2 regions of the Nitrogeniibacter aestuarii genome follow, and region 1 is predicted to be linked to the other one. Evidence: predicted binding sites of a transcription regulator. Region 1 holds the regulator's gene; the other holds the start of a gene.
What was found. Region 1 encodes LexA, which represses DNA repair genes until DNA is damaged. Its sites were predicted from a motif close to ACTGTATNTANATACAGT; they were not measured.
Positions count from the first base shown of each region.

Region 2: a site for LexA is predicted at 9,679-9,696, ahead of imuA (translesion DNA synthesis-associated protein ImuA). Genes of this name have one in related genera too.

Region 1 covers NZ_CP071321.1:2,545,747-2,556,652, forward strand. Annotated here, with positions in the region: gene J0W34_RS11675 (ABC transporter ATP-binding protein) at 1-989, opposite strand, end outside; gene J0W34_RS11680 (FKBP-type peptidyl-prolyl cis-trans isomerase) at 1,076-1,555, opposite strand; gene J0W34_RS11685 (peroxiredoxin) at 1,521-2,033, opposite strand; gene lexA (transcriptional repressor LexA) at 2,340-2,945, shown strand; tRNA gene J0W34_RS11695 (tRNA-Asp) at 3,154-3,230, opposite strand; tRNA gene J0W34_RS11700 (tRNA-Glu) at 3,308-3,383, opposite strand; tRNA gene J0W34_RS11705 (tRNA-Ala) at 3,391-3,466, opposite strand; tRNA gene J0W34_RS11710 (tRNA-Asp) at 3,577-3,653, opposite strand; tRNA gene J0W34_RS11715 (tRNA-Glu) at 3,732-3,807, opposite strand; tRNA gene J0W34_RS11720 (tRNA-Ala) at 3,815-3,890, opposite strand; gene J0W34_RS11725 (FAD-binding oxidoreductase) at 3,953-5,395, opposite strand; gene rssA (patatin-like phospholipase RssA) at 5,382-6,329, opposite strand; gene rimO (30S ribosomal protein S12 methylthiotransferase RimO) at 6,404-7,735, opposite strand; gene phaR (polyhydroxyalkanoate synthesis repressor PhaR) at 7,767-8,342, opposite strand; gene phbB (beta-ketoacyl-ACP reductase) at 8,466-9,206, opposite strand; gene phbB (acetoacetyl-CoA reductase) at 9,497-10,237, opposite strand; gene J0W34_RS11755 (PHA/PHB synthase family protein) at 10,312-10,906, opposite strand, start outside.
Region 2 covers NZ_CP071321.1:2,430,056-2,440,961, reverse strand. Annotated here, with positions in the region: gene J0W34_RS11170 (immunoglobulin-like domain-containing protein) at 1-591, shown strand, start outside; gene J0W34_RS11165 (hypothetical protein) at 753-1,061, shown strand; gene J0W34_RS11160 (hypothetical protein) at 1,095-1,403, opposite strand; gene J0W34_RS11155 (hypothetical protein) at 1,584-1,943, opposite strand; gene J0W34_RS11150 (roadblock/LC7 domain-containing protein) at 1,988-2,365, opposite strand; gene J0W34_RS11145 (roadblock/LC7 domain-containing protein) at 2,373-2,762, opposite strand; gene J0W34_RS11140 (GTP-binding protein) at 2,773-3,300, opposite strand; gene J0W34_RS11135 (hypothetical protein) at 3,303-4,046, opposite strand; gene J0W34_RS11130 (error-prone DNA polymerase) at 4,277-7,429, opposite strand; gene J0W34_RS11125 (Y-family DNA polymerase) at 7,530-8,936, opposite strand; gene imuA (translesion DNA synthesis-associated protein ImuA) at 8,945-9,670, opposite strand; gene J0W34_RS11115 (hypothetical protein) at 10,110-10,577, shown strand; gene J0W34_RS11110 (dicarboxylate/amino acid:cation symporter) at 10,901-10,906, shown strand, end outside.

The DNA.
Region 1 (10,906 bases):
TCACCCCGAGGCGCACCCTCTGCATAGAGGTGGCACCGCACACGACGCGCTTCTACCTGATGCCACTGCGGCAGCTGAGTGTCGCAATGAGCCATGCGCGACGGACAGCGATCAGCGAACCGGCACCCTGAGAAGGAACGATCCAGCGTCGGAACGATCCCGGGTAGCGTCTCCAGTGCCTGGCCCCGGCGCGAAGCATCGGGAACTGCCGCGAACAGCTTCTTGGAATACGGATGGAGCGGCGCGTCAAAAAATGCGTCGCGCCGCCCGGTCTCGACGAGCTCCCCCGCATACATGACCCCCACCTCATGCGCCATGCGCGCCACCACGCCGAGATCGTGCGTAATCAGCAGCATCGACATGCCCCGATCGCGCTGAAGTGCGACCAGCAAATCGAGGACCTGCGCCTGCAAGGTCACATCAAGCGCAGTCGTGGGCTCGTCGGCGATCAACACGTCCGGCTCGCCGGCCAGCGCCATCGCAATCATCACCCGTTGTTTCATGCCACCGGAGAACTGGAACGGATAATCGTCCAGTCGGGCATCGGCATCCGGAATGCCGACGGCAGCCAGCAAACGTGACGCCTCCTGGCGAGCCGCGCGGCCGGTCAGACCGCGATGGCGCGAGAGGACCTCGGCAATCTGCGAGAAAACCGTCATCACCGGATTCAGACTGGTTGCAGGCTCCTGAAAGATCATGCCCATACGACCACCGCGCACCGCGCGCATTCGGGCTTCCGACTGGGACAGCACGTCCAGGGAGCCCAGTGCGATCGACGACCCGCCGCAGATGCGTCCACTCGCAGGCAATAGCCGCATTAAGGCGAGCGCTGTCATCGACTTTCCGCATCCGGACTCACCCAGCAAGGCCATGGTTTCGCCGGCGCGCACATCGAAGCTCACATCGTCGACAGGGCGAATCGGTCGTTCAGCCGAGATATCGACCGTGAGATTGCGAACGGTCAGCGCATGCGTTTGCGACGATGGCATGAGATCGGATGGTGGTTGTTCATGTCTGTGAGCTTAAAACAAAACGGGCCGCTGACGCGGCCCGCTTCGATACGGAAGATGAAATCTCAGTGATGGTGACCACCGGGGCCATGCACGTGACCATGAGAGAGCTCTTCGGCAGTGGCATCGCGCACATCGTCGATGGTCAGATCAAAGATTAGCGCCACGCCTGCCAGCGGATGGTTGCCATCCACAACGACTTTTCCATCGGCGATGTCGGTAATCCGGTACAGGATTTCGTCCTCACCATCTTCGGTGACACGCTCGAAGCTCATGCCGACTTCGATGTTCTCGGGAAACAAGGTGCGGTCTTCGATCAGAACCATGTTTTCGTCGTAGTCGCCGAAAGCATCTTCAGGCTGCAGCTTCAGGGTCAGGTTCTCACCCTTGTTCTTGCCATGCAGCGCCTCTTCGATCGCCGAGAAGATGCCATCGTAACCACCGTGCAGATAGACCAGCGGGTGATGGCCGTCATCGACCACGTTCCCATCCGGATCCTTGACGGAGTACTTAAGCGTTACGACGGTGTTTTTTGCGATTTGCATTGGCTTTTTCCGGTTCCATTTCCCTGACAAGGGCAAGCACTTCAGCAACATGCCCCTTGGGCGTCACGTCGTAGAGCGCGTGACGGATCTGCCCGTCCTTGTCGATGATGAATGTCGAACGTAACACACCCTTGCGCTTGACGCCATCGACCTCTTTTTCACGCCAGACACCATACAGGCTGCACACTTCAGCCTCGATATCGGCCAGCAATCGAATTGACAGTCCGTGCTCAGCGGCAAACTCCGCGTGGGTCATGCAGTCGTCCGGGCTGATACCCAGGACGATGCAATCGAGCTTGTTGAATTCATATTCGTGATCGCTGAACTCCTCGGCCTGTCGAGTGCAGGTCGGGGCATTGTCACGCGGATAGAAAAACAGCACGACATGGCGGTTTCCGCGAACCGTTTGCATGTCGAAATCTTCCATGTCGCCGTCGGGCAACGTAAACAGGGGTGCGGTATCTCCGCTGCGCAGCATGGGCTCACCCTCAAGAGCAAACGAAACGAGTTGGGATGCGGCGCGAACTGTACTTCCAGCAGAGTCTTTCGGCAACAACATTTTCGCTCCTTTCATCAATGTCCGAAATGGCCCGTCCAGACGGCATTACTGAACGAATAGACCAATGAAGTTCTGACCTCAAGCGATGAGACGAAAAACTTGCCAAAACGTTCTTTCAATCCGGTGACAGGTGCACAAGAACCCTGCCTGAGGCGTGAAAATGCCGTCCGCTTGCGCGCAACAGGAATATGTACAAAAATACAGATATACACGGAGCGAGCCCGAATGACTGAAAAACTCACATCCCGCCAGCAGGAAATTCTGGATTTCATTCGCCTGACCCAGCAAGAAGAAGGCAGGCCTCCCACGCGGGCAGAAATCTGCACAGCATTCGGGTTCCGATCACCCAACGCCGCTGAGACGCACTTGCGGGCACTGGCAAATAAAGGCGTGATTACGGTCGAAAACGGCCGTGCGCGCGGCATTCGCCTCACCGAGGCGTCCGGCCTGCCACTGATCGGTCGCGTCGCAGCCGGCAGCCCTCTACTTGCCCAGGAACACATCGAGAAACACCATCCGATCAATCCGGATCTGTTTTTCCCGCGGGCAGACTACCTGCTCAGGGTTCGCGGCTTGAGCATGCGCGATATCGGCATTCTGGATGGTGACCTGCTTGCCGTCCATCGCACCAGCGAGGCTCGTAACGGCCAGATCGTGGTTGTGCGTATCGACGATGAGGTCACCGTGAAGCGGTACAAGCGCACCGGCGACCGCGTCGAGTTGATTGCCGAAAACCCGGACTTTTCACCGATTCAGGTCAATCCAGAGGCGCAGGAATTTCACATTGAGGGACTGGCCGTCGGACTCATACGCAATGAAGGCATTTTCTGACTGAGCGCTGACTGCGCCCAGCCCGTACCAGGAGCAGGCTCAACCACGGGCCAACAAGGCGAGCCGCGGATGTGTCGGGCGGTGCAAGGTGACACGTCCGACAATCGTTCTTCCGAACCGGGCGCAAAGTCACGCCCCGAGTATTCGAAGTGTGGCCGAGAAAGTACGAACGAAAAAACGGGAGCTCATTGAGCTCCCGTTTTGATTTTGGCGGAGTGGACGGGACTCGAACCCGCGACCCCCGGCGTGACAGGCCGGTATTCTAACCAACTGAACTACCACTCCACACCTTTCGGTGCGTGACCAGCGCCAACTGGCCAAATGAATGGCTGCCGATCGTCTCCGGCAGCCATCAACGCGTCTGGCGTCCCTACGGGGATTCGAACCCCGGTTGCCGCCGTGAAAGGGCGGTGTCCTAGGCCTCTAGACGATAGGGACCTTTCCTTGGTGGAGGTAAGCGGGATCGAACCGCTGACCTCTTGCATGCCATGCAAGCGCTCTCCCAGCTGAGCTATACCCCCGAAAGAGCGCGCATTATAGCAAACAATTTTCGCTTTACAAGACAGCCAGAAAATAATTTCCAACTCGTCTCGATCGGCCCGCCGACCAAGCTCGGCGGAGGCAAAACTACTGGCGGAGTGGACGGGACTCGAACCCGCGACCCCCGGCGTGACAGGCCGGTATTCTAACCAACTGAACTACCACTCCGCACCAATCGGTGCAAGGCCGGTGCCAACCCGGCCAAACAAATGGCTGCCGATCGTCTCCGGCAGCCATCAAAACATCTGGCGTCCCTACGGGGATTCGAACCCCGGTTGCCGCCGTGAAAGGGCGGTGTCCTAGGCCTCTAGACGATAGGGACCTTTCTTTGGTGGAGGTAAGCGGGATCGAACCGCTGACCTCTTGCATGCCATGCAAGCGCTCTCCCAGCTGAGCTATACCCCCGAAAGAGCGCGCATTATAGAAAGCCTTGCCGCCCCTGTAAAGCGTTTTGTGCAACGCAATCGTCACATCCGGGATGTATGCCGTTGACCGGCGACCACCTTGCCCGGATTGAGCAGACCATGGGGGTCTAGAAGATCCTTGATTTTGGAAAGCATTTCCAGTTCGAGCGGGCTCTTGTATCGCTTGATCTCTTCAACCTTCAGTTGTCCCAGACCATGCTCTGCCGAAATTGAACCATCACAGGCGTACACCACATCATGCACCGCACGGTTCAGGGCAGGCGTCGCCTCAATGAGGCGTCGGTTATCGTCAGGATCGACACAAGAGAGGTTGTAATGGAGATTGCCATCGCCCATGTGGCCAAATGCCACAATGCGCACACCTTCAGCAGCGGCAGCCACCGCAGATTCAGCACGCGCAAGAAACTCCGGAATGCGGCTCACGGGCACCGAAATATCATGCTTGATGCTGAAGCCTTCAATTCGTTGTGCTTCTGATATGTTTTCTCTCAGTCCCCATAGGGCCGCCTCCTGCGCCCCGCTCGCCGCGACGATCATGTCTGTCATGAGACCCTGGTCATACGCGCTCATAAGCACATCTTCGAGCCTCTCAGCAAGCGGCGCATCCGGATCAACGTCGGCAACCTCAAGCAGGACAGACCATTCGGTTCTTGATTCGAGGGGCGCCCGTGCACCGGGTATGTGGCGCAGAACCACATCGAGCGCAGCACCACCAATCAACTCAAAGGCGGAAATCCGTTCTCCAAAGCGCCGGCGCAGTGCATCGAGCAATGAAAGCGCAGCGTCCGGCGAAGGCATCTGGGCCCAGGCGACCGCACGAACGGCCGGCCGTGGAACCATCTTGAGCACGGCAGCCGTCACGATGCCAAGCGTACCTTCTGCACCAATAAACAGGTGCTTGAGATCGTAGCCCGTATTGTCCTTGTGAAGTCGGCGCAAACCATCCCAAACACGACCGTCTGCCAGCACCACTTCGAGCCCGAGGACCAACTGACGCGTGTTGCCATAACGCAGCACGTGAACACCGCCAGCATTGGTCGATATATTGCCGCCGATCTGACAGCTACCCTCCGAGGCCAGCGACAAAGGGAAAAGGCAGTCGTGGTCTTCGGCTGCCGCCTGGACCTCGGCGAGCGTGCAACCAGCCTCGACAGTAATCGTTCGATCAAGCGGGTCCACATGGCGGATTCGTCTCATGCGCTTGAGGCTGAGCACGATCGACCCGTCACTCGAAACAGGGGTTGCACCACCGCACAGCCCGGTGTTTCCACCCTGCGGCACAACGGTGACGCCATGATCCGCGCACAGCGCAAGCACGGCGGAGACCTCTGCCGTGCTTGCGGGCAAGACGACAGCAACACCGTCGCCCCGGTAGCGGCCGCGCCAATCCTCGCAGTACGCCGCCATTTCGTGATGACTCGTAAGCACATGCGACGAACCCACCACCTGCGTCAGCGCTTCAATAAACAGCTTATTCGTGCTCATCACCCTGCTCCCGTCCCAAGGCATAGCGGATGGCTGGCATGACGCGCGCGACAGCCGCCTCACCCTCGGCAATGGCCTCTGCGGCTCGGTGATAGTCCATCGGACCAAGCTGCCCAACCCTGGGACATATGTTGACGTCAGACGGATCACCCGCCATGCGGCTGCGTGCGATCCGCACCTGCATGACATTGATCGTCGTATTGAGCACATCGATCATCGACGGAAGGGGTTGAACCTCCTCCTTCGCACCGTTCTTGAGACCAAGTCGCTCAAGAAGCCGGTCTGCCCAGCTTTTCTCCGCTTCTTCTTCACTCAGATCAGTGATCGGTTTGTGGAGTCGCCTGCGCGCCCGGCCCACAATGTCCGAGCCCAGATCAACGGACAACACGACATCGGCGCCCATGGCACGACACAAAGAGACAGGCACCGGGTTGACCAGCCCACCGTCGACAAGGACACGCCCATCCCGAATCACCGGCGCAAACAGGCCGGGCAAGGCAATCGAGGCGCGCACTGCCTTCGCGACACTACCCTCGCGAAACCAGATCTCTCGCCCTGTCTGAAGTTCGGTAGCAACACAACCAAAAGGCAGCAGGGTCTCAGAAAAATCCATGTCGACGAATTCGCGTTCGAAATGGGCGATGATTTTATCCCCCTTGATCAATCCCCCACGAAAGCTCACATCGAGAAACGACACTACCGTTTGCCAACCCAGCTTTTCAATCCAGGCACTGAGCTTGTCGAAGTTGCCTGTCGCGAGTGCTGCGCCGACAAAGGCGCCAATTGAGCAACCGGCGACGACATCCGGCTTGATCCCCTCGTCGCGCAACGCTCGGATCACACCGATGTGCGCCCAGCCTCGAGCCGCTCCGCTGCCCAGCGCAAGCCCGATCTTCATTCCATCGCCGCTGCCTTTAGGCGAGATTTCGTGCATATCGCAATTCCAAAATAAAAACGGATGGCGGGTTGCCCCTGCCATCCGTGATGATCGCACAGCGCGACAACCCGTCAGACTCTGTCGTCAATCAGCTCTGCGTACAAATCGTGAACGTCGCAATCAGTGACGCGAACGCGAGCGAACTCACCGATTTCAAGTGATTGCCCGCCCGGAATGATGACCAACCCGTCAATATCGGGTGCATCACCTTCTGAACGCGCAACCGCCCCGTCCTCGTCGATGTCATCAACCAGCACGGTAAGCTCTTGACCAATCTTCCTTTCCAGGCGTTGGGTGCTGATGTCTTCCTGAAAGGCCATCAGACGAGCGCGACGATTTTCCCGCACTTCGTCCGGCACCGCCTCGGCCAGCGTATTGGCGACAGCGCCATCGACCGGCGAATACGCAAACGCGCCCACGCGGTCCAGCTCTGCCTGCTCAAGGAAACGAAGTAGAGCTTCGAAATCGCCCTCCGTCTCCCCCGGGAATCCGGTGATGAAGGTTGATCGAATCGTCAGTTCCGGACAAATGCTGCGCCACTTTCGAACACGCTCGAGCACGTTCTCGGCGCTCGCAGGCCGCTTCATCATCTTGAGAATGCGGGGACTCGCATGCTGAAAAGGAACATCAAGGTACGGCAGGATCTTGCCTTCTGCCATCAACGGAATCAGATCGTCCACACTCGGGTACGGATACACGTAGTGCAGCCGGACCCAGATACCCAGTTCTCCGAGCGCCTTCGACAGTTCGAGCAGACGGGTCTTGACCGGCTTGCCTCCCCAGAATCCGGTGCGATACTTGACATCGACACCGTAGGCGCTCGTATCTTGAGACACGACCAATAGTTCTTTGACGCCGGCGTCCGCCAGCTTTTCAGCCTCAGCCATGATGTCCCCGATCGGACGACTGACCAGGTCGCCACGCATCGAGGGAATGATGCAGAAAGTGCACCGATGGTTGCAGCCTTCAGAGATCTTCAGATACGCGTAGTGTCGCGGCGTCAGGCGAATGCCCTGCGGCGGGACGAGATCAGTGAAGGGGTCGTGAGGCTTTGGCACATGGGTATGAATTGCGCCCATGACTTCGTCCGTCGCGTGAGGGCCAGTGACGGCAAGCACGTCCGGATACGCTTCGCGAATCATGTCGGCTTTGGCGCCAAGACAGCCGGTCACGACAACGCGCCCGTTTTCTGCCATGGCCTCGCCAATCGCATCGAGTGACTCCTCGACAGCGTCATCGACGAAACCGCAGGTGTTGATCACGACAAGATCAGCACCATCGTATTCAGGGGAAATTTCGTATCCCTCAGCACGCAGGCGCGTGAGGATGTGCTCGGAATCAACGGTTGCTTTGGGGCACCCCAGCGACACGAACCCCACTTTTGGTGCGCTGCTCTGATTCATTTGCAGCACACCAAAAGATTAAACATGCTTGTCACTTCTTGCCGGACCCCTGTTTGTCGGTTGTATCCATCGCCCCGTAATTGGGGAACTGAAATCCGGAGAACAGATTACGGGTCTGACTTTCCATCTGATCCTGCATCTGTGTGAGCATCTTTTTGCTCTGTTCCATGTAGGCACCCATCATGCTCTGCATGGCAGGCCCCTGGAAATTCAGGAACTGCGCCCACAGATCCTGACTGATCGGGCTGTTCTCACCGTAGATGGAACGCGCCTGATCCTGCAGCTTCTGCTGCATGTCGGTGAACGCCTTGATGTTGTTTTCCAGATACTTGCCCATCATGCCCTGCATGGCATTGCCATAGAACCGGATCATATGAGCCAGGAGGTCGCTGGTGAACATCGGCGCGCCGCCTGCTTCTTCTTCCAGGATGATCTGCAGCAGAATGCTGCGGGTCAGGTCTTCGCCGGATTTGGCGTCCACGACCTGAAACTCGTCGTTAGCCAACACAAGGTCTTTGACGTCGGCCAGCGTGATGTACGAACTGGTGCGGGTGTCATACAGCCGTCGGTTCGGGTACTTCTTGATGAGTCTTGCTTGATCGGGCATTACCTTGGTCTCCACAAGGCGGATAGAGCTTCCGCTTCGTATTGCATTGTACCGCAGTGCGCAAAGAAAAACCCCGTCTAATGACGGGGCTTTTTCGTGATCGATTTCGCAGCGCGAGGTAGATCACTGCATGTACAGACCACCGTTGATGTTGATCGTGGCACCTGTGATGTAACCGGCCAGATCAGATGCAAGATACGCGCAGAGGCCGCCGATCTCTTCCGGCTTGCCCAGACGCTTCATGGGCACCGTATCGGTAATGGCTTGGCGAATGTCGTCACGAATGGCCATCACCATGTCAGTGGCAATGTAACCCGGGGCAATTGCGTTGACCGTCACGCCCTTGGTCGCCAGTTCCTGGGCCAGAGCCTTGGTAAAACCAATCACGCCTGCTTTGGCTGCAGAGTAGTTGGTCTGGCCTGCCTGCCCCTTCACGCCATTGACTGACGAGATGTTGATGATGCGACCAAAACCGCGCTCAGCCATCTTGGCCGAGACTTGATGGGTCACATTAAAGAGGCTGTCCATATTGGTGGCCATGACAGCTTTCCATTGAGCCACTTCCATCTTCGGAAAGAATTTGTCGCGAGTGATGCCGGCATTGTTCACCAGAATGTCGATCGGACCGACTTCGGCTTCGGCCTTTTCAACCATGGCCTTGCAGGACTCATAGTCGGAAACGTCGCCCTCGGCAGCCATGAACTTGAAACCCAGCTCTTCTTGCTTGGCGAGCCACTCGTCTTTCTGCTCGAAACCCGGCAGACAGTTGGCCAGTACGGTGTAGCCGTCCTTGGCGAAGGCCTGGCAAATCGCAGTACCCAGACCGCCCATGGCGCCCGTGACCAGTGCAACTTTAGTCGTCATTGTCGATACCTCTCAAAGTTTCCTCAGGGATCCACAGCACGCTCTTGCCGTATCAGACAGGCAATAGGCGACTGAGGTTGATGTTTGCCGACCAAACCCTGGGCCATCTTCCCCCCTTAGATCGCCGGCTAACAGCTCATTGACGGAGCCGGAATTCGCAGCTGTTTGCGGCAGCGCACGCAACTCCACGTCAGATTATAAGGGTACTTTGGCACAATTTATTGCGTTGCAGCAAATCAGGTCAAAAAAAACGGCGCACCAAAGTGCGCCGTTTTCTGTCCGTATGACGATCAGAACATGTGTTGCCCGCCGTTGATGGAGATGTTGGCCCCCGTCACGAACGCTGCCTCTTCAGAGGACAGGTAAGCAACCAGACCCGCAATCTCTTCAGGCTTGCCAAGACGATTGACCGGAATCTGAGGCAGGATCTTGCTATCAAGAATTTCCTGCGGGATCGCCATGACCATCTTTGTACCGATGTATCCCGGCGAGATGGTATTGACAGTCACCCCACTGCGGGCGACTTCAAGCGCCAACGCCTTGGTGAAACCGTGCATGCCAGCCTTCGCGGCAGAGTAATTGGTCTGACCGAAAGCACCTTTCTGACCGTTCACCGATGACACGTTGATGATCCGACCCCACTTGCGCTCGACCATGCCATCCACAACCTGCTTGGTCATGTTGAACACGCTATCGAGGTTGGTACTGATCACGGCATCCCAGTCCGCCTTGGTCATCTTCTTGAACGTCATGTCACGCGTGATACCAGCGTTATTGACGAGCACATCAACAGGACCTGCCGAGCTTTCGACTTCCTTGACACATTCCGCAGCGGAATCGAAATCAGACACGTCGCACGGTACACCTTTGAAACCGTAGCCCATGTTGTTCATGGTTTGCAGCCAGTCATCGGCCTTGCTGTTACCGGGCGAATGAGTCGTGATGACCTTGTACCCCAGCGCCGCCAGCTTGATGCAGATGGCCTCCCCCAGGCCACCCATACCACCAGTCACGAGTGCAATTCTTGCCATTGTCTTCTCCTCTCTCCTCGTCTTTGAGGGTGCTTGATAGCCCTGCCGGCCCCCTCAAGCCAGCAGGCCCGAAATCATGACTTTCCCGCCCTCTCCTTCACGTAGCGACCGGGTGCCGGCTCGGTCGGCTCATACGTTGTACTACCAAGCCGACCACGCGCAGCGATGGCTTTGCCAGAGCGCGGTTTGAGCCACTCGATCCAGTCCAGCCACCAGCTGCCCGGACGCTCTTCTGCCGTTTCGAGCCACTCCTCCGCATGCGACGGATTGGCAGTGGACACCCAATAGCTACGTCGATTCTTGCTCGCCGGATTGATTGCCCCGGCAATATGGCCGCTGGCACCAAGCACGAAGGTGGTTTCGCCGCCGAGCAAGCGGCGTGCAAGATAGGCGCTTTCCCAGGGAACAATGTGGTCTTCGCGTGTGGCAAGCAAATATGCGGGCATGTCGACCTTGCCCAGATCGACTTTCTGCCCGAGCATTTTCAGCCGCCCCGGAATCCGCAGGTTGTTCTCCAGGTACATGTTGCGAAGGTACCAGCACAGGAACGGACCCGGCAGGTTGGTACTGTCGGAATTCCAGTACAGCAGGTCAAACGCCGCTGGTTTGTCACCCTTCAGGTAATTCCCCACGACGTATTGCCAGACGAGGTCATTCGCCCTGAGCGCA
Region 2 (10,906 bases), 120 kb from region 1:
ACGGACGATCTGCAGGCGCCGAGTTTGTCGCTGCATGGCGATAACCCGGTCTTTCTCAAGCAGGGTGAGGCTTACGACGAAGCAGGCGTGAGTGCCGTGGATGACGCGGACGGAGAGATCCCGGTAGGAAGTTCCGGCAAGGTCGATAGCGCAACGCCCGGGCGTTACACCCTGACGTACAGCGCGACGGATCAGGCTGGAAACACCTCGACGCTGACGCGTCTGGTGATCGTTGACGCGGAGGGTTTGCCGGAAGGTGTGGCGAGCGCTCCGGGACTGTCGACGGTTCGTGTCTATTTTGCGCCGGGTCGTACCGAAGTGCCTGCCGATGTTGGCGGTACGCTCTCACCGATTCTCGAGCGGCTGTTCACCGACGAGGGTGCAACGGTGGTCGTTGCGGGTTTTAACGATGCTACCGGCGATCCAGACTCGAACCAGCAACTGGCTCGGGCCCGGGCCGAATCTGTGCGTGACCATCTGGTGGCGAAGGGAGTAGACGTCAGCCGCGTAATGCTCGACAAGCCGCATCAGACGCAGGGTAGCGGGCGTGATGCCGAGGGGCGCCATGTCGAGCTTCGAGTCATTCCCTGAACGAGGTGATGCGCCTTCGTCTTGAATTCGGCCCGAACGCACCCATCTTGAAAGGGTGATAGCGTTAAGCGCATGGTTTTCGTCTTTCAGGAAGGGCAATGCCGATAGACCCCGAGCAGGTTCGTTACTTTCAACAATTTTCCCGTCGCCGTGTGAGGCCCATGAGCACCTGGCAGAAATTGCTCGCCGGTGTGGCCGGCGCGGGGATTTTCGTGCTGGCGCTGATGTTTTCGGTGGTGCTGTTTGCCGTGGTAGCAACCGTCGGTCTCGCCGTCTGGGGCTGGGTCTGGTGGAAAACGCGGGACTTGCGCAAACAGATGCGCGAGCAGATGGAGCGTCAACGGCAGGGGCAGGGAGCCTCGGCCGAGCCTGGTGCAGAGGGGCTCGTCATCGAAGGCGAGATCCTTCGCGAGGGCGAAGTCGAAGACATGCCGGGTGATGGGCGTCAGCGACGTCCCGATGAGCATTGATGAAAAAGGCGCCGATTCTTCGGCGCCTTTTTTCTAGTGTGAATTGAGCTTGACCGGGTTGATCAGTGGCGGAAAGTCACTGAGCGTGGCTTCTTCTCTCAGGATGTCGACCACGCCTTCGTGTTCGAGATCCAGCAGGAAGTCGCGGCAGCTGTTGACGGTTTCACCGCTCAGGGTGGCCAGTCGGCCAACGGTCAGTGGCTCACGTTCAAGTAGTCCTGTGAGCAGCGCGCGAATGGGCGAGCCGATCAGAAACGCGTCGGATGGCCACGCGGTCAGGCGATAGTGATCGATGGTCTTGTCGAACACACTGGCTTCGATCAGGTTGCTGTTGAGTCTCATCGGGGGGCCTGCTGTCTTCCGGGTGTGACTGAAAGTTAACCCGGATCTGCCCTGGTTGCTGTGAAATTCGTCAAAAACATCAATAACTATTTTATTTGGCGACAAACCCCGTAATGAAAACGGCCCCTCAGGGCCGTCAGATACTGCTTTGACTCGGATCGAACCAGCGTGGTGTCAGGCTCAGACTTCGAGCGAACCATCCACGTCCTGGGTTTTACGGCGTGCCATGGCGAGGTTGGAACGCTGCTTGTCCAGCACCACATAGATGAAGATGCCGTCATGGTTCTGGCAGGGGCGAATGATGTGGTATTGCTTGCCCAGGGTGATCAGGATGTCCTCGATGCGATCGTTCAGGCCCAGGGCCGCCATCGTCTTCATCTTGGAACGCACCACTTCGGTATTGCCGGCAGCTGCCACCTCGATATCAATGCCGGAGCCGGCCTCGCCGAGGATCATGCCGCTGTTCGAATCGACCAGCGCGGCACACATGGCGCCGTCGAGAGCAAGAATGGTTTCAAGGGAATTCTGGATGTTTGCCATGTCGGTTTCCTTGGATATTCAGTCAGTGATTCAGAATCGGCCGGTCAGCCACCGCTGGGGCCATTAAGAAAGGTGTTATGCAAGCACAGGACCTTGCGTTGCAGTTCGAGCCAGTCGATATCGTCGACCTTGGCTGTCTGCACCAGACACATCAGCCCCTCGCCACAGGGCAGCATGGTCAGGCGTTTCTTCTCGTGGATCATGATCGAGATCTTCAAAGGGCCGAGTGCGTTGAACGCCCCCGACTGACGCTCGTAAAGGCGCCAGTAGTCGCTTGTGGCTTCGGCCAGGGGTGTGGCCTCGTCGTCGAAACCGGGCGAGGTATAGATCACCATGCCACTGCGAAAATCGACGATCGCCGAGCCTTCGACGCCGTTCATTGCATCGATGTCGGTGAGAATGCGGTTGAGTTTCTTGTCCATGCGAAGATCAGCCCAGCAATTTCTGACTCATCTGCGTGATGAGATAGTTGATCTGGCCCAGAAGGGCGTCCCGGGTGGTGACCACGCTGATCACCAGATCGAATCCGGCATGTTGGGTCGATGCCACGACGACATAGCCGTCGGCACAGTCGAGGGTGACCGAGCGGTTTGCGCCGAGCCCGGTCTCGCGCCCGACCGCCTGGCCGATGGCTGCAATCGAACTGGCGGTGGCTGCAACCCGGGTTGCATTGGCGCCACCCGGGGCGATGCATGCCACGTCGAAACCATCGGCGGTAGCGGCCACGACGGCGCGAATACCTTTGGTTGTCGCAAAGGTCTCGTCGATGACGCGCAAGACCTGTTGGCGAACATCGTTGGATATGGGGGAGGGGCTCATGAAGTTGAACTCAGGCTTCGGTGCTGACCTGGGCCAGCAAGGTATCGATCAGCAGGGCGACGTCGTCGCGTTTGCGAACATCGACGTCGAGTGTGGGCAGAATGGCGCCACGCGCGGTGGCCAGTTCGACGTAGTCGTCCAGCGACGGGTGGGGATGGGTGTCCATCCGGCCGACACCGATGGTGCACGGCACGCTCTTGAGTTGGTCGGCGAACGCATCCAGATAGGCGGCGACATCGGCCAGTGGATCGGGCCGGGAGTTGTCGCTCAGAATGATGATGCCGATCGCGTTCTCGGACAGTGAGCGCCACAGAAAGTCGAATCGAGCCTGACCCGGTGTGCCGAACAGGCGGATCCGATCACCGTTATCGAGCGTCATCTCGCCGAAATCCAGCCCCACTGTCGTGGTTGCCTTGCTGACGCTCGGGTCCGAATTCCTGACATCGGTATCCACCACCGGGCCGTCAGCGACGGCGGAAATTGCGGTTGTCTTGCCGGCACCCACGGTGCCGGTAATGAGGATCTTGTACTCTGCCATTGTTATCGAGCCAGTCCGAGATGTCGGCGCAGGCTGCTGATCAAGCCCGCGGCGAGTGATTTTCGCTGTCGTGGGACAGGCTGTTGTTCGAGCTGTCCTTGCTGGGTGGTTTCGATGAGTCCGACGGACTGCAGGGCGTGGATGAAATCCAGGCACACCTGTGCCGGCTGGCCGCTGCGAGTCGCCATCTGTTCGACACTGATCGGGGCGCGAGTGAGCATGGATGCCAGCCGGGTTCTGACCGGATCGCGCCGCACGATGGCCGCCGGGGGCCACCGAAGCAGTCTGAAGAGGCTGGACGAGGCGATGGGAGCCACCTCGACTTTCGGTCTCGTTTCGATTGCCGGGGGCTTTTTCGCAACCGGTGCCTGCGCGGGGCTGACCTGACGTTCGCCCACAGCGGCTTCGACTACCCTCAAGACATCTTCAAGGTGGCTGGAGCGGAAGTGGCGCGGCAGTTCATAGGCCGAGCGTGCGTGGTCAGCCTCGCGACCGTATTCGACGATCGAAATGGCGTTTTCGCTCAGTGCAGCAGGTAAGTCAGGGCGCGCTTCTGGCGTGGTGACGACAAGATCCATCGGTGGCTGATCGACAAGTTGCCACGGGTGGGTGTTCTGATGCTCGAGAAAACGCAGCAGAACACCAAGATGACGAACAATAGCGTCACTGAGTCCATAGGCCCCCAGCCGGAGTGGGCGTGATGCACTCGTGGTTGCGGTCGCTTGGTTTGGACTTGCCTGGTTCATGGGGTCGGGCCTGGAGTCATGACTGCCATCGTGTGCGCGTCTGCTTGGGACGTGCGTTCGATTCGAATCCTAACTTCATACGGTCGTTTGTTTCGTAAAAAATGTCGCGTTTTACATTTGATTGCGAGACGGCGATTAGTTGTTACAAATCAAACGATTAGAAATTAAAAATATTGGCCCATCGAGGTGATTACGGCAAGACTCGAACAAGCTTGAGTGAAATTACCACTTTAATGAAAGTCACGACTTCTGGTGCTGATTTCACTGAGCCATTCACTCAGGTCCACCAGCCGTTTGGCCAGCACATGAACCACCGAACCTTCGCGCTGGAGCTGACCATAAACCCCCAGGAAGTGGGCTCCCAGCAGCTCGCGCCGTTGCTTTTCGGCCAGTCCGGCATAGACGATCACGTTGCTCATGCCGGTTTCGTCTTCCAGGGTCACGAACACCACACCGCTGGCCGTGCCCGGACGTTGGCGGCAGGTGATGATGCCGGCCACCCGCACCAGCGCATCGTGATTGGTGACCAGCAGGTCACTGGCCTTGAGAAAGCGGCGCTCAGTCAGTTGTCCTCGTAGCAGGGCGAGTGGGTGCCGGCCCAGGGTGAAGCCCTGGGTGGCGTAGTCACTGACCAGCGATTCGCTTTCGGATTGCGCCGGCAGGCGCACAGCGGTTTCCTGTGGCGGCGCGATATCGAACAGGTCACCCTGACGATGCAGCCCGCTGGTGGCCCACAGGGCTTCGCGCCGGTGTCCGCTGAGCGACTTGAGCGCATCGGCGCTGGCCAGGCGGTCCAGTTCCGACCGGCTGAGATCGGCGCGCGTGGCCAGATCGCTCAGACTGGCAAAAGGCGCGTGTTGGCGGGCGGTTTCGATGCGCTCGCCTGCAGCCTGCGCCAGACCATGGATTTCCCGCAGGCCCAGTCGCACGGCCGGGCGTTCGCGCCCGTCAAAGTGCAGATGGCTCTCCCAGCCGCTGTGGATGACATCCACCGGCAGCACCCGGACGCCGTGACGCCGTGCGTCCTGAATCAGCTGGGCTGGCCGGTAGAAGCCCATGGGTTGGCTGTTGAGCAGTGCGGCCAGAAAGGCCTCGGGCTCGTGGCACTTGAGCCAGGCCGAGGCGTAGGCAAGCAGGGCGAAACTGGCGGCATGGGATTCGGGAAAACCGTATTCACCAAAGCCTTCGATCTGTCGGCACAAGGCCTCGGCAAAGTGGGCATCGTAACCACGCTCGGCCATGCCGGCGCGCAGACGGTCCTTGAACACCTGCATGTGGCCCTTGCGCCGCCACGAGGCCATGGCGCGGCGCAGTTCATCGGCCTCGCCGGGGGTGAAGCCGGCCGCCACTTCGGCCAGCTTCATCACCTGTTCCTGAAAAATCGACACGCCCAGTGTGCGCGCCAGGACCGTGCGCACCGGTGGCGGCAGGCGGGCCAGTTCGCGCTCGGCGGCGGCGCGGTCGTTGCGGCGGGTCAGATACGGATGAACCATGTCGCCCTGGATCGGCCCCGGGCGCACGATGGCCACCTGCACCACCAGGTCGTAGAACTGGCGGGGCTTGAGGCGGGGGAGCATGGCCATCTGCGCACGCGATTCGACCTGAAACACGCCGATGGAGTCCGCCGCGCACAGGGCGTCGAAGGTGTCGCTGTCGCCATCGGGGATGTCCTTGAGGCCCAGTGGATGCCCACGTCTTTCCCCGGCCATGACCAGTGCCCGACGAATGACCGAGAGCATGCCCAGCGCCAGTACGTCCACCTTGAGCAGGCCGAGGGATTCCAGGTCTTCCTTGTCCCACTGGATGACCGAGCGATCGGGCATGGCGGCGTTTTCCACCGGCACCAGCCGGGCGATGGGCCCTTCGGAGATGATGAAACCGCCCACATGCTGCGACAGATGGCGTGGAAAGCCGATGATCTGCTCGGTGAGCGCCAGCCACTTGCTCACCCGCGGGCTGTCCGGGTCCAGCCCCACTTCGCGCAGCCGCTGGGGCAACTGGTCGCGCTTGTCCCACCAGGCCATGGAGCGGGTCAGGGCGGCCACCTGCTCCAGGCTGAAGCCCAGCGCCCGGCCCACGTCGCGCACCGCGCCGCGCGTGCGATAGCGGATCACCGTCGCTGCCAGCGCGGCCCGGTCGCGGCCGTATTTGCCGTAGATGTACTGGATGACGATCTCGCGCCGTTCGTGCTCGAAATCCACATCGATGTCCGGAGCCTCGTTGCGCTCGCGCGAGATGAATCGCTCGAAGAGCAGGGCGGCGCGCTGTGGGTCCACCTCGGTGATGCCCAGCGCGAAGCACACCACCGAGTTGGCCGCCGAGCCGCGCCCCTGGCAGAGGATGCCTTCACGTCGCGCGAAACAGACGATGTCATAGACCGTGAGGAAAAAGGGTTCGTACTGGAGTTCGGCAATCAGCGCCAGTTCCTTTTCAGCCGTTTCGCGCACCGTCCCGGGCACGCCGTCAGGATAGCGGCGCTGCAGCCCGGCTTCAGTCTCCCGGCGCAGATAGCTGGTGGGTGTCTCGCCCTGGGGGACCACCTCCTGTGGGTACTCGTAGCGCAACTCGTCGAGCGAAAAGTGGCAGCGTTCGATCAGGCGGCCGGTCTCGGCAATCAGGGCGGACGGATACAGACGTGCCAGCCGCAGCGGCTGGCGCAGATGACGCTCGCCGTTGGGGAAGAGGCGGTGCCCGGCCTCGAAGACCGAGCAGCGATGGCGCAGGGCCGTGAGGGTGTCCTGCAGGGGGCGGCGACCGCGTACATGCATGTGTACATCACCGGCCGCCATCAAGGGCAGGTTCACCGACCCAGCCAATGATGTCAGGCGACTGAGCTGGCCACCATCATCCGGCCCGCCCAGCAGCTCCACCGCCACCCAGCCTCGTCCGGCAAAACGCTCGGCAAACCAGCGGGCGTCGGCCCCGGTCGCTTCGTCATGGGGCACCCACAGGGCCAGACAGCCCGGCATGACCGGCGCTGGCGCCAGGCGCTCCAGATCGCCACGGCTCAGCACGTATTCCCCCTTGGGTGCCCGCCGCCGCCCCAGCGTGATGAGCGCCGACAGATTGCCGTAGCCGGCCCGATCACAGGCCAGCAGCACCAGTTTGAGCCCGCAGTTCAGGGTGAACTCGGCTCCGTAGATGAGCGTGAAGTCGAGCGCCTCGGGAGTTGTACCCAGATGGCTGGCGACTTCCTTGAGCCCCTCATGGGCGCGCACCGCACCGGCCAGCGAGCACTCATCGGTGATTGCCAGCCCGGCATAACCGAGCTTCACCGCCTGCGCGACCAGCTCCTCCGGGTGAGACGCACCGCGCAGAAAGCTGTAGTTGGAGAGGCAGTGCAGTTCGGCGTAGCGGGGAGGTGACTGCCCCCAGGCTCGCATTTACTCGCGGCCCCCCGTGGGGGCGGCCCCGCAGGCGGGCGGGCGCCATCGACATCGCTGTTTGATGTTTTCCATGGTGATGATTTCTGTGGGCATGGCCTCAATCAAAATACCCATGCAGCCACCAGCCCTGCGGGTCGCGGAAGACCCATAGCCAGGCGCCTTCGGGGGTGCTGGCCACGAAGTAGTCGCGGCGCATGTCGCCAGCGGCTTCGCCCTGGTCCCACCAGCCGCTTTCCAGTCGTTCACCCCGGCTCAGCAGGCTTAGGGGCTCGCCCGAGTGGGTGGGACGACCGGCGCGTTCGCGCAAGGGGCGGGGCGGTTCTTCAAGCCACAGGGGGCGGGCGCGTTGTGGCACGCCGGTGTCGGGCTCGATGGGCCAGCGCACGGGGGCCGTGGCGCACTCGGGGCGATGGTCGGCCAGCGGGCGGATGCCATGGACGGCATCGTCTCCCAGCCGGGCGCGCAGGCGCTCCACCACCGGGGCAATGGCACCGTCGTCCTGTTGGCCAAACAGGCGACCATTGGTGCCCGCCAGGGCCTGAGGGGCATTGGCCTCGAGAAACAGCTCGATGGCAGGGGCGGCCAACTGGTGCCGCTCGAGTTGCTCACGGGTGACCCGCAGCAGGCGCTCGGCGTTGCGGGTTGGGGTGGCAAAGCCGAGCACCAACCGGGTGGGCGGCAGGTCTTCATGCGCCAGTATCAGCGTGCACTCGCTGATGCCGGCCTGCCGTGCTTCCAGCCAGCCGGCCAGGGCCAGCAGCAGACGGCGGGCGGCAAAGAGCAGGCGTTCGGCATGTTCCACCTTGGCCGGCAATTCGAGCCGTTGGGCGAATTGCTCGGGAAAGTCGAAAGGCTTGCGCGGGTCGGGCAGCTGTCCGCGGGCCTGACCGAGCAGCACGGGCAATTCGGCGCCAAAGCGATGACCCAGGGTGGCCGAGGGCAGGGGATAGAGCTTGCCAAGGGTGTGCAGCCCCAGGGCGTGCAGGCGCTCATGGGCGCCCTGTGACAAAGGCAAGGCCTCGACCGGCAATTCGGCCAGGCGGCTCTCCCAGCAGCCATCGGTGTGGTCGACCCGGCTCAGCCAGTGGGCTGCCCGCGGTGTGGGGGCCAGCCCCAGGCGCACGCTCAGCCCCTGGTCGATCGCGCCCTGGCGTACCAGTCCCAGAATGATGTCTGTCCCGCCGAAATACTGCAGGCAACCACCAATCTCCAGCAGCAAGGTGTCGGTGCCCTCCAGACTCACCATGGGGGTGAAGTTGCCGGCCCAGCAAGCCAGGGCCGACAGGGCGTCGGCCTCGAGCTCGGGCTGACGTTCGTGGGGGCGAAGACCGGGCACCAGGGCCAGCGCATCCGCCAGGCGCATGTCGGCCTTGATACCGCCCTGGGCGGCCAGGGTGTCGGCCACCACGATGCGTTGACGAGCAATGACCGCAGCCGGGGCTGGCAGGGCCAGCACCTCGACCGGCAGGCGATGAAAGTGGATGGCAAGCCAGAGTGGTTCCATGGGTGAGCTCACGCGTCCACGCGAACCGGTTGCGTCTGCACCGGTGTCGGCGTGACATGGCGCCGGGCCAGCCGTTGCCAGGGCAGGGGGCGCTCGATGGCCAGATTGAGCGGAGCCGACAGCGGTGGCCCGCGACGCTTGAGAATGTCCACCATCAACCCTCGGGGGCTGCCACTGAGGGCAATGCGCAAAGGGGCGGGGGAGGGGTGGCGGGCGGCCGAGGTGGGGCGAAACACCATGCACAGACTCTCGGTCTTGCCGGCAGCCACCTGCAGGCGCCGCAGCTGGCGCGGGTGGCTGCCCGGCAACCAGGCCAGCAAGGCGGCCAAGGCACCGCTGCCCAGCAACTGCTCGCAAGCCCAGGCGGCATCCTGTCCGCTGGCTTGCACCACCAGCAGACGCGACAGGGCAACCCCGCGCGCCAGCCACGCCGGGGCATGCACCCGCCCGGGGGGCGCCACCAGCACGATCCACCCCGCTTCGGGCGCCAGCGCCCGCAAGGCCGGCAACACCAGACTCACTTCACCAAGGCCGCGCCCCGAACTGAGAATCTCGCTCACACAACCGCAAGGCCAGCCTTTGTCAGGCAAGGCGGCATCGAGCGGTGCAAATCCGCTGGCCACCCTCGGCCCTTGAGACCGTACCGCATCCTGCCCGCGCCACAGATCGGCACGGGTCAACAGGGCATCGAGCGACAGGGGTTGAACGGTGGACATGGGGGCCTGAAAAAGCATGAATCATTGCTGTAATTATTTACAGCTTTCAGGCAGAGTCAAGTCACTTTTGATGGGCGACGTGCACGGTGAAGGGTTGAATGATCTTGGTCGGCTCCATGGTGTTCAGGTGGACGCACATGGATGCGCCGACGCACGTGGTGATTATTTCCAGGGGTGTTCGGGGCTGATGCTCGGACAGTGTCCGCAAGGCGCAGGAAGCCGGTCTTGTGAGTGCGAGTGGTCAGTGCCGGTACGACAAAAATGACAAGGTCCTGAAGTCAATGCAATCATGCCCGTCAGCCGGCCATCCGTGCTGCGACCTCAGATGGCCTGATCAACCCAATCCGGATGCCTGTCCATGAAAAAGCCACTGCAGATGCTGCTCTGCCCGGCGTGACAGTGTTCTTTCGGGTCATCGGTCTGTGTGAAAACGCGACCGGGTTTTTCGGAGGGCGCCATGCGCAATCGACTTGGGCTGCTTCTTGTTGTGCTGTATTACGCGCACTGTATTGCCGCGATGACTCACGTCGCGACAATGGATGACGCGAAGGGGCAGGCTGTCTGGCTTTCCGCACCGCTGTGGCTGACACCCCCGGTCTTGCTTGATCTCATGCCCGACGTCACCCTTACGGCGCCTGACACTCGTTGGCACCTTCAGACGCTGGTGAGGTTGCCTGTCGCGTTTCTGTTTACTTCGATCCTCATGTTTGTTGCCGGGCTTGGGCTGACATGGCTCTGGAAAAAGGGGCTCGGTTTTGCAACCGCAGTGGGCACTTTGCTCGGCCTTGGGGTCGGCATGCTGTGGTTTCTGCTCACAGGCAGTCGCGATGAAGCGTGGTTTTTGCTGTCGCTTGCCGGAGGCGGGCTGAGCGCGCTGGTTTATCGAGCGAGCCGTTCCCGTGCACAGCCTGATCGGTGGCTTTAGAAGCCTCTGCAGGTTCGAGCAGGGGGTGATCATGCCTCTTGGTGAAATCCAGGTATTCACCGCTTGATTCGACCGCGAAGCACCGCGCCTGATTCCGTCTATGCTGAAAACGTGCTGCATTGCGGAACCCTGTTGTCACGGGGCTGTCACCTTTCAAGGTAGCGTAGGCAATGGCAGGGTCGGGTCGTTGCGGGCGACGGGGGTCGTTCTTCCGGGCTGGACAGGGCCAAGTCATTGATTCTCTTGTCGGCATGCCATGGCAGGTGGCGTGTCGGATCGGTCAGAAAAAGGGGAAATTCATGGCGGCGAGTGAATCCGGAAAGATGTCT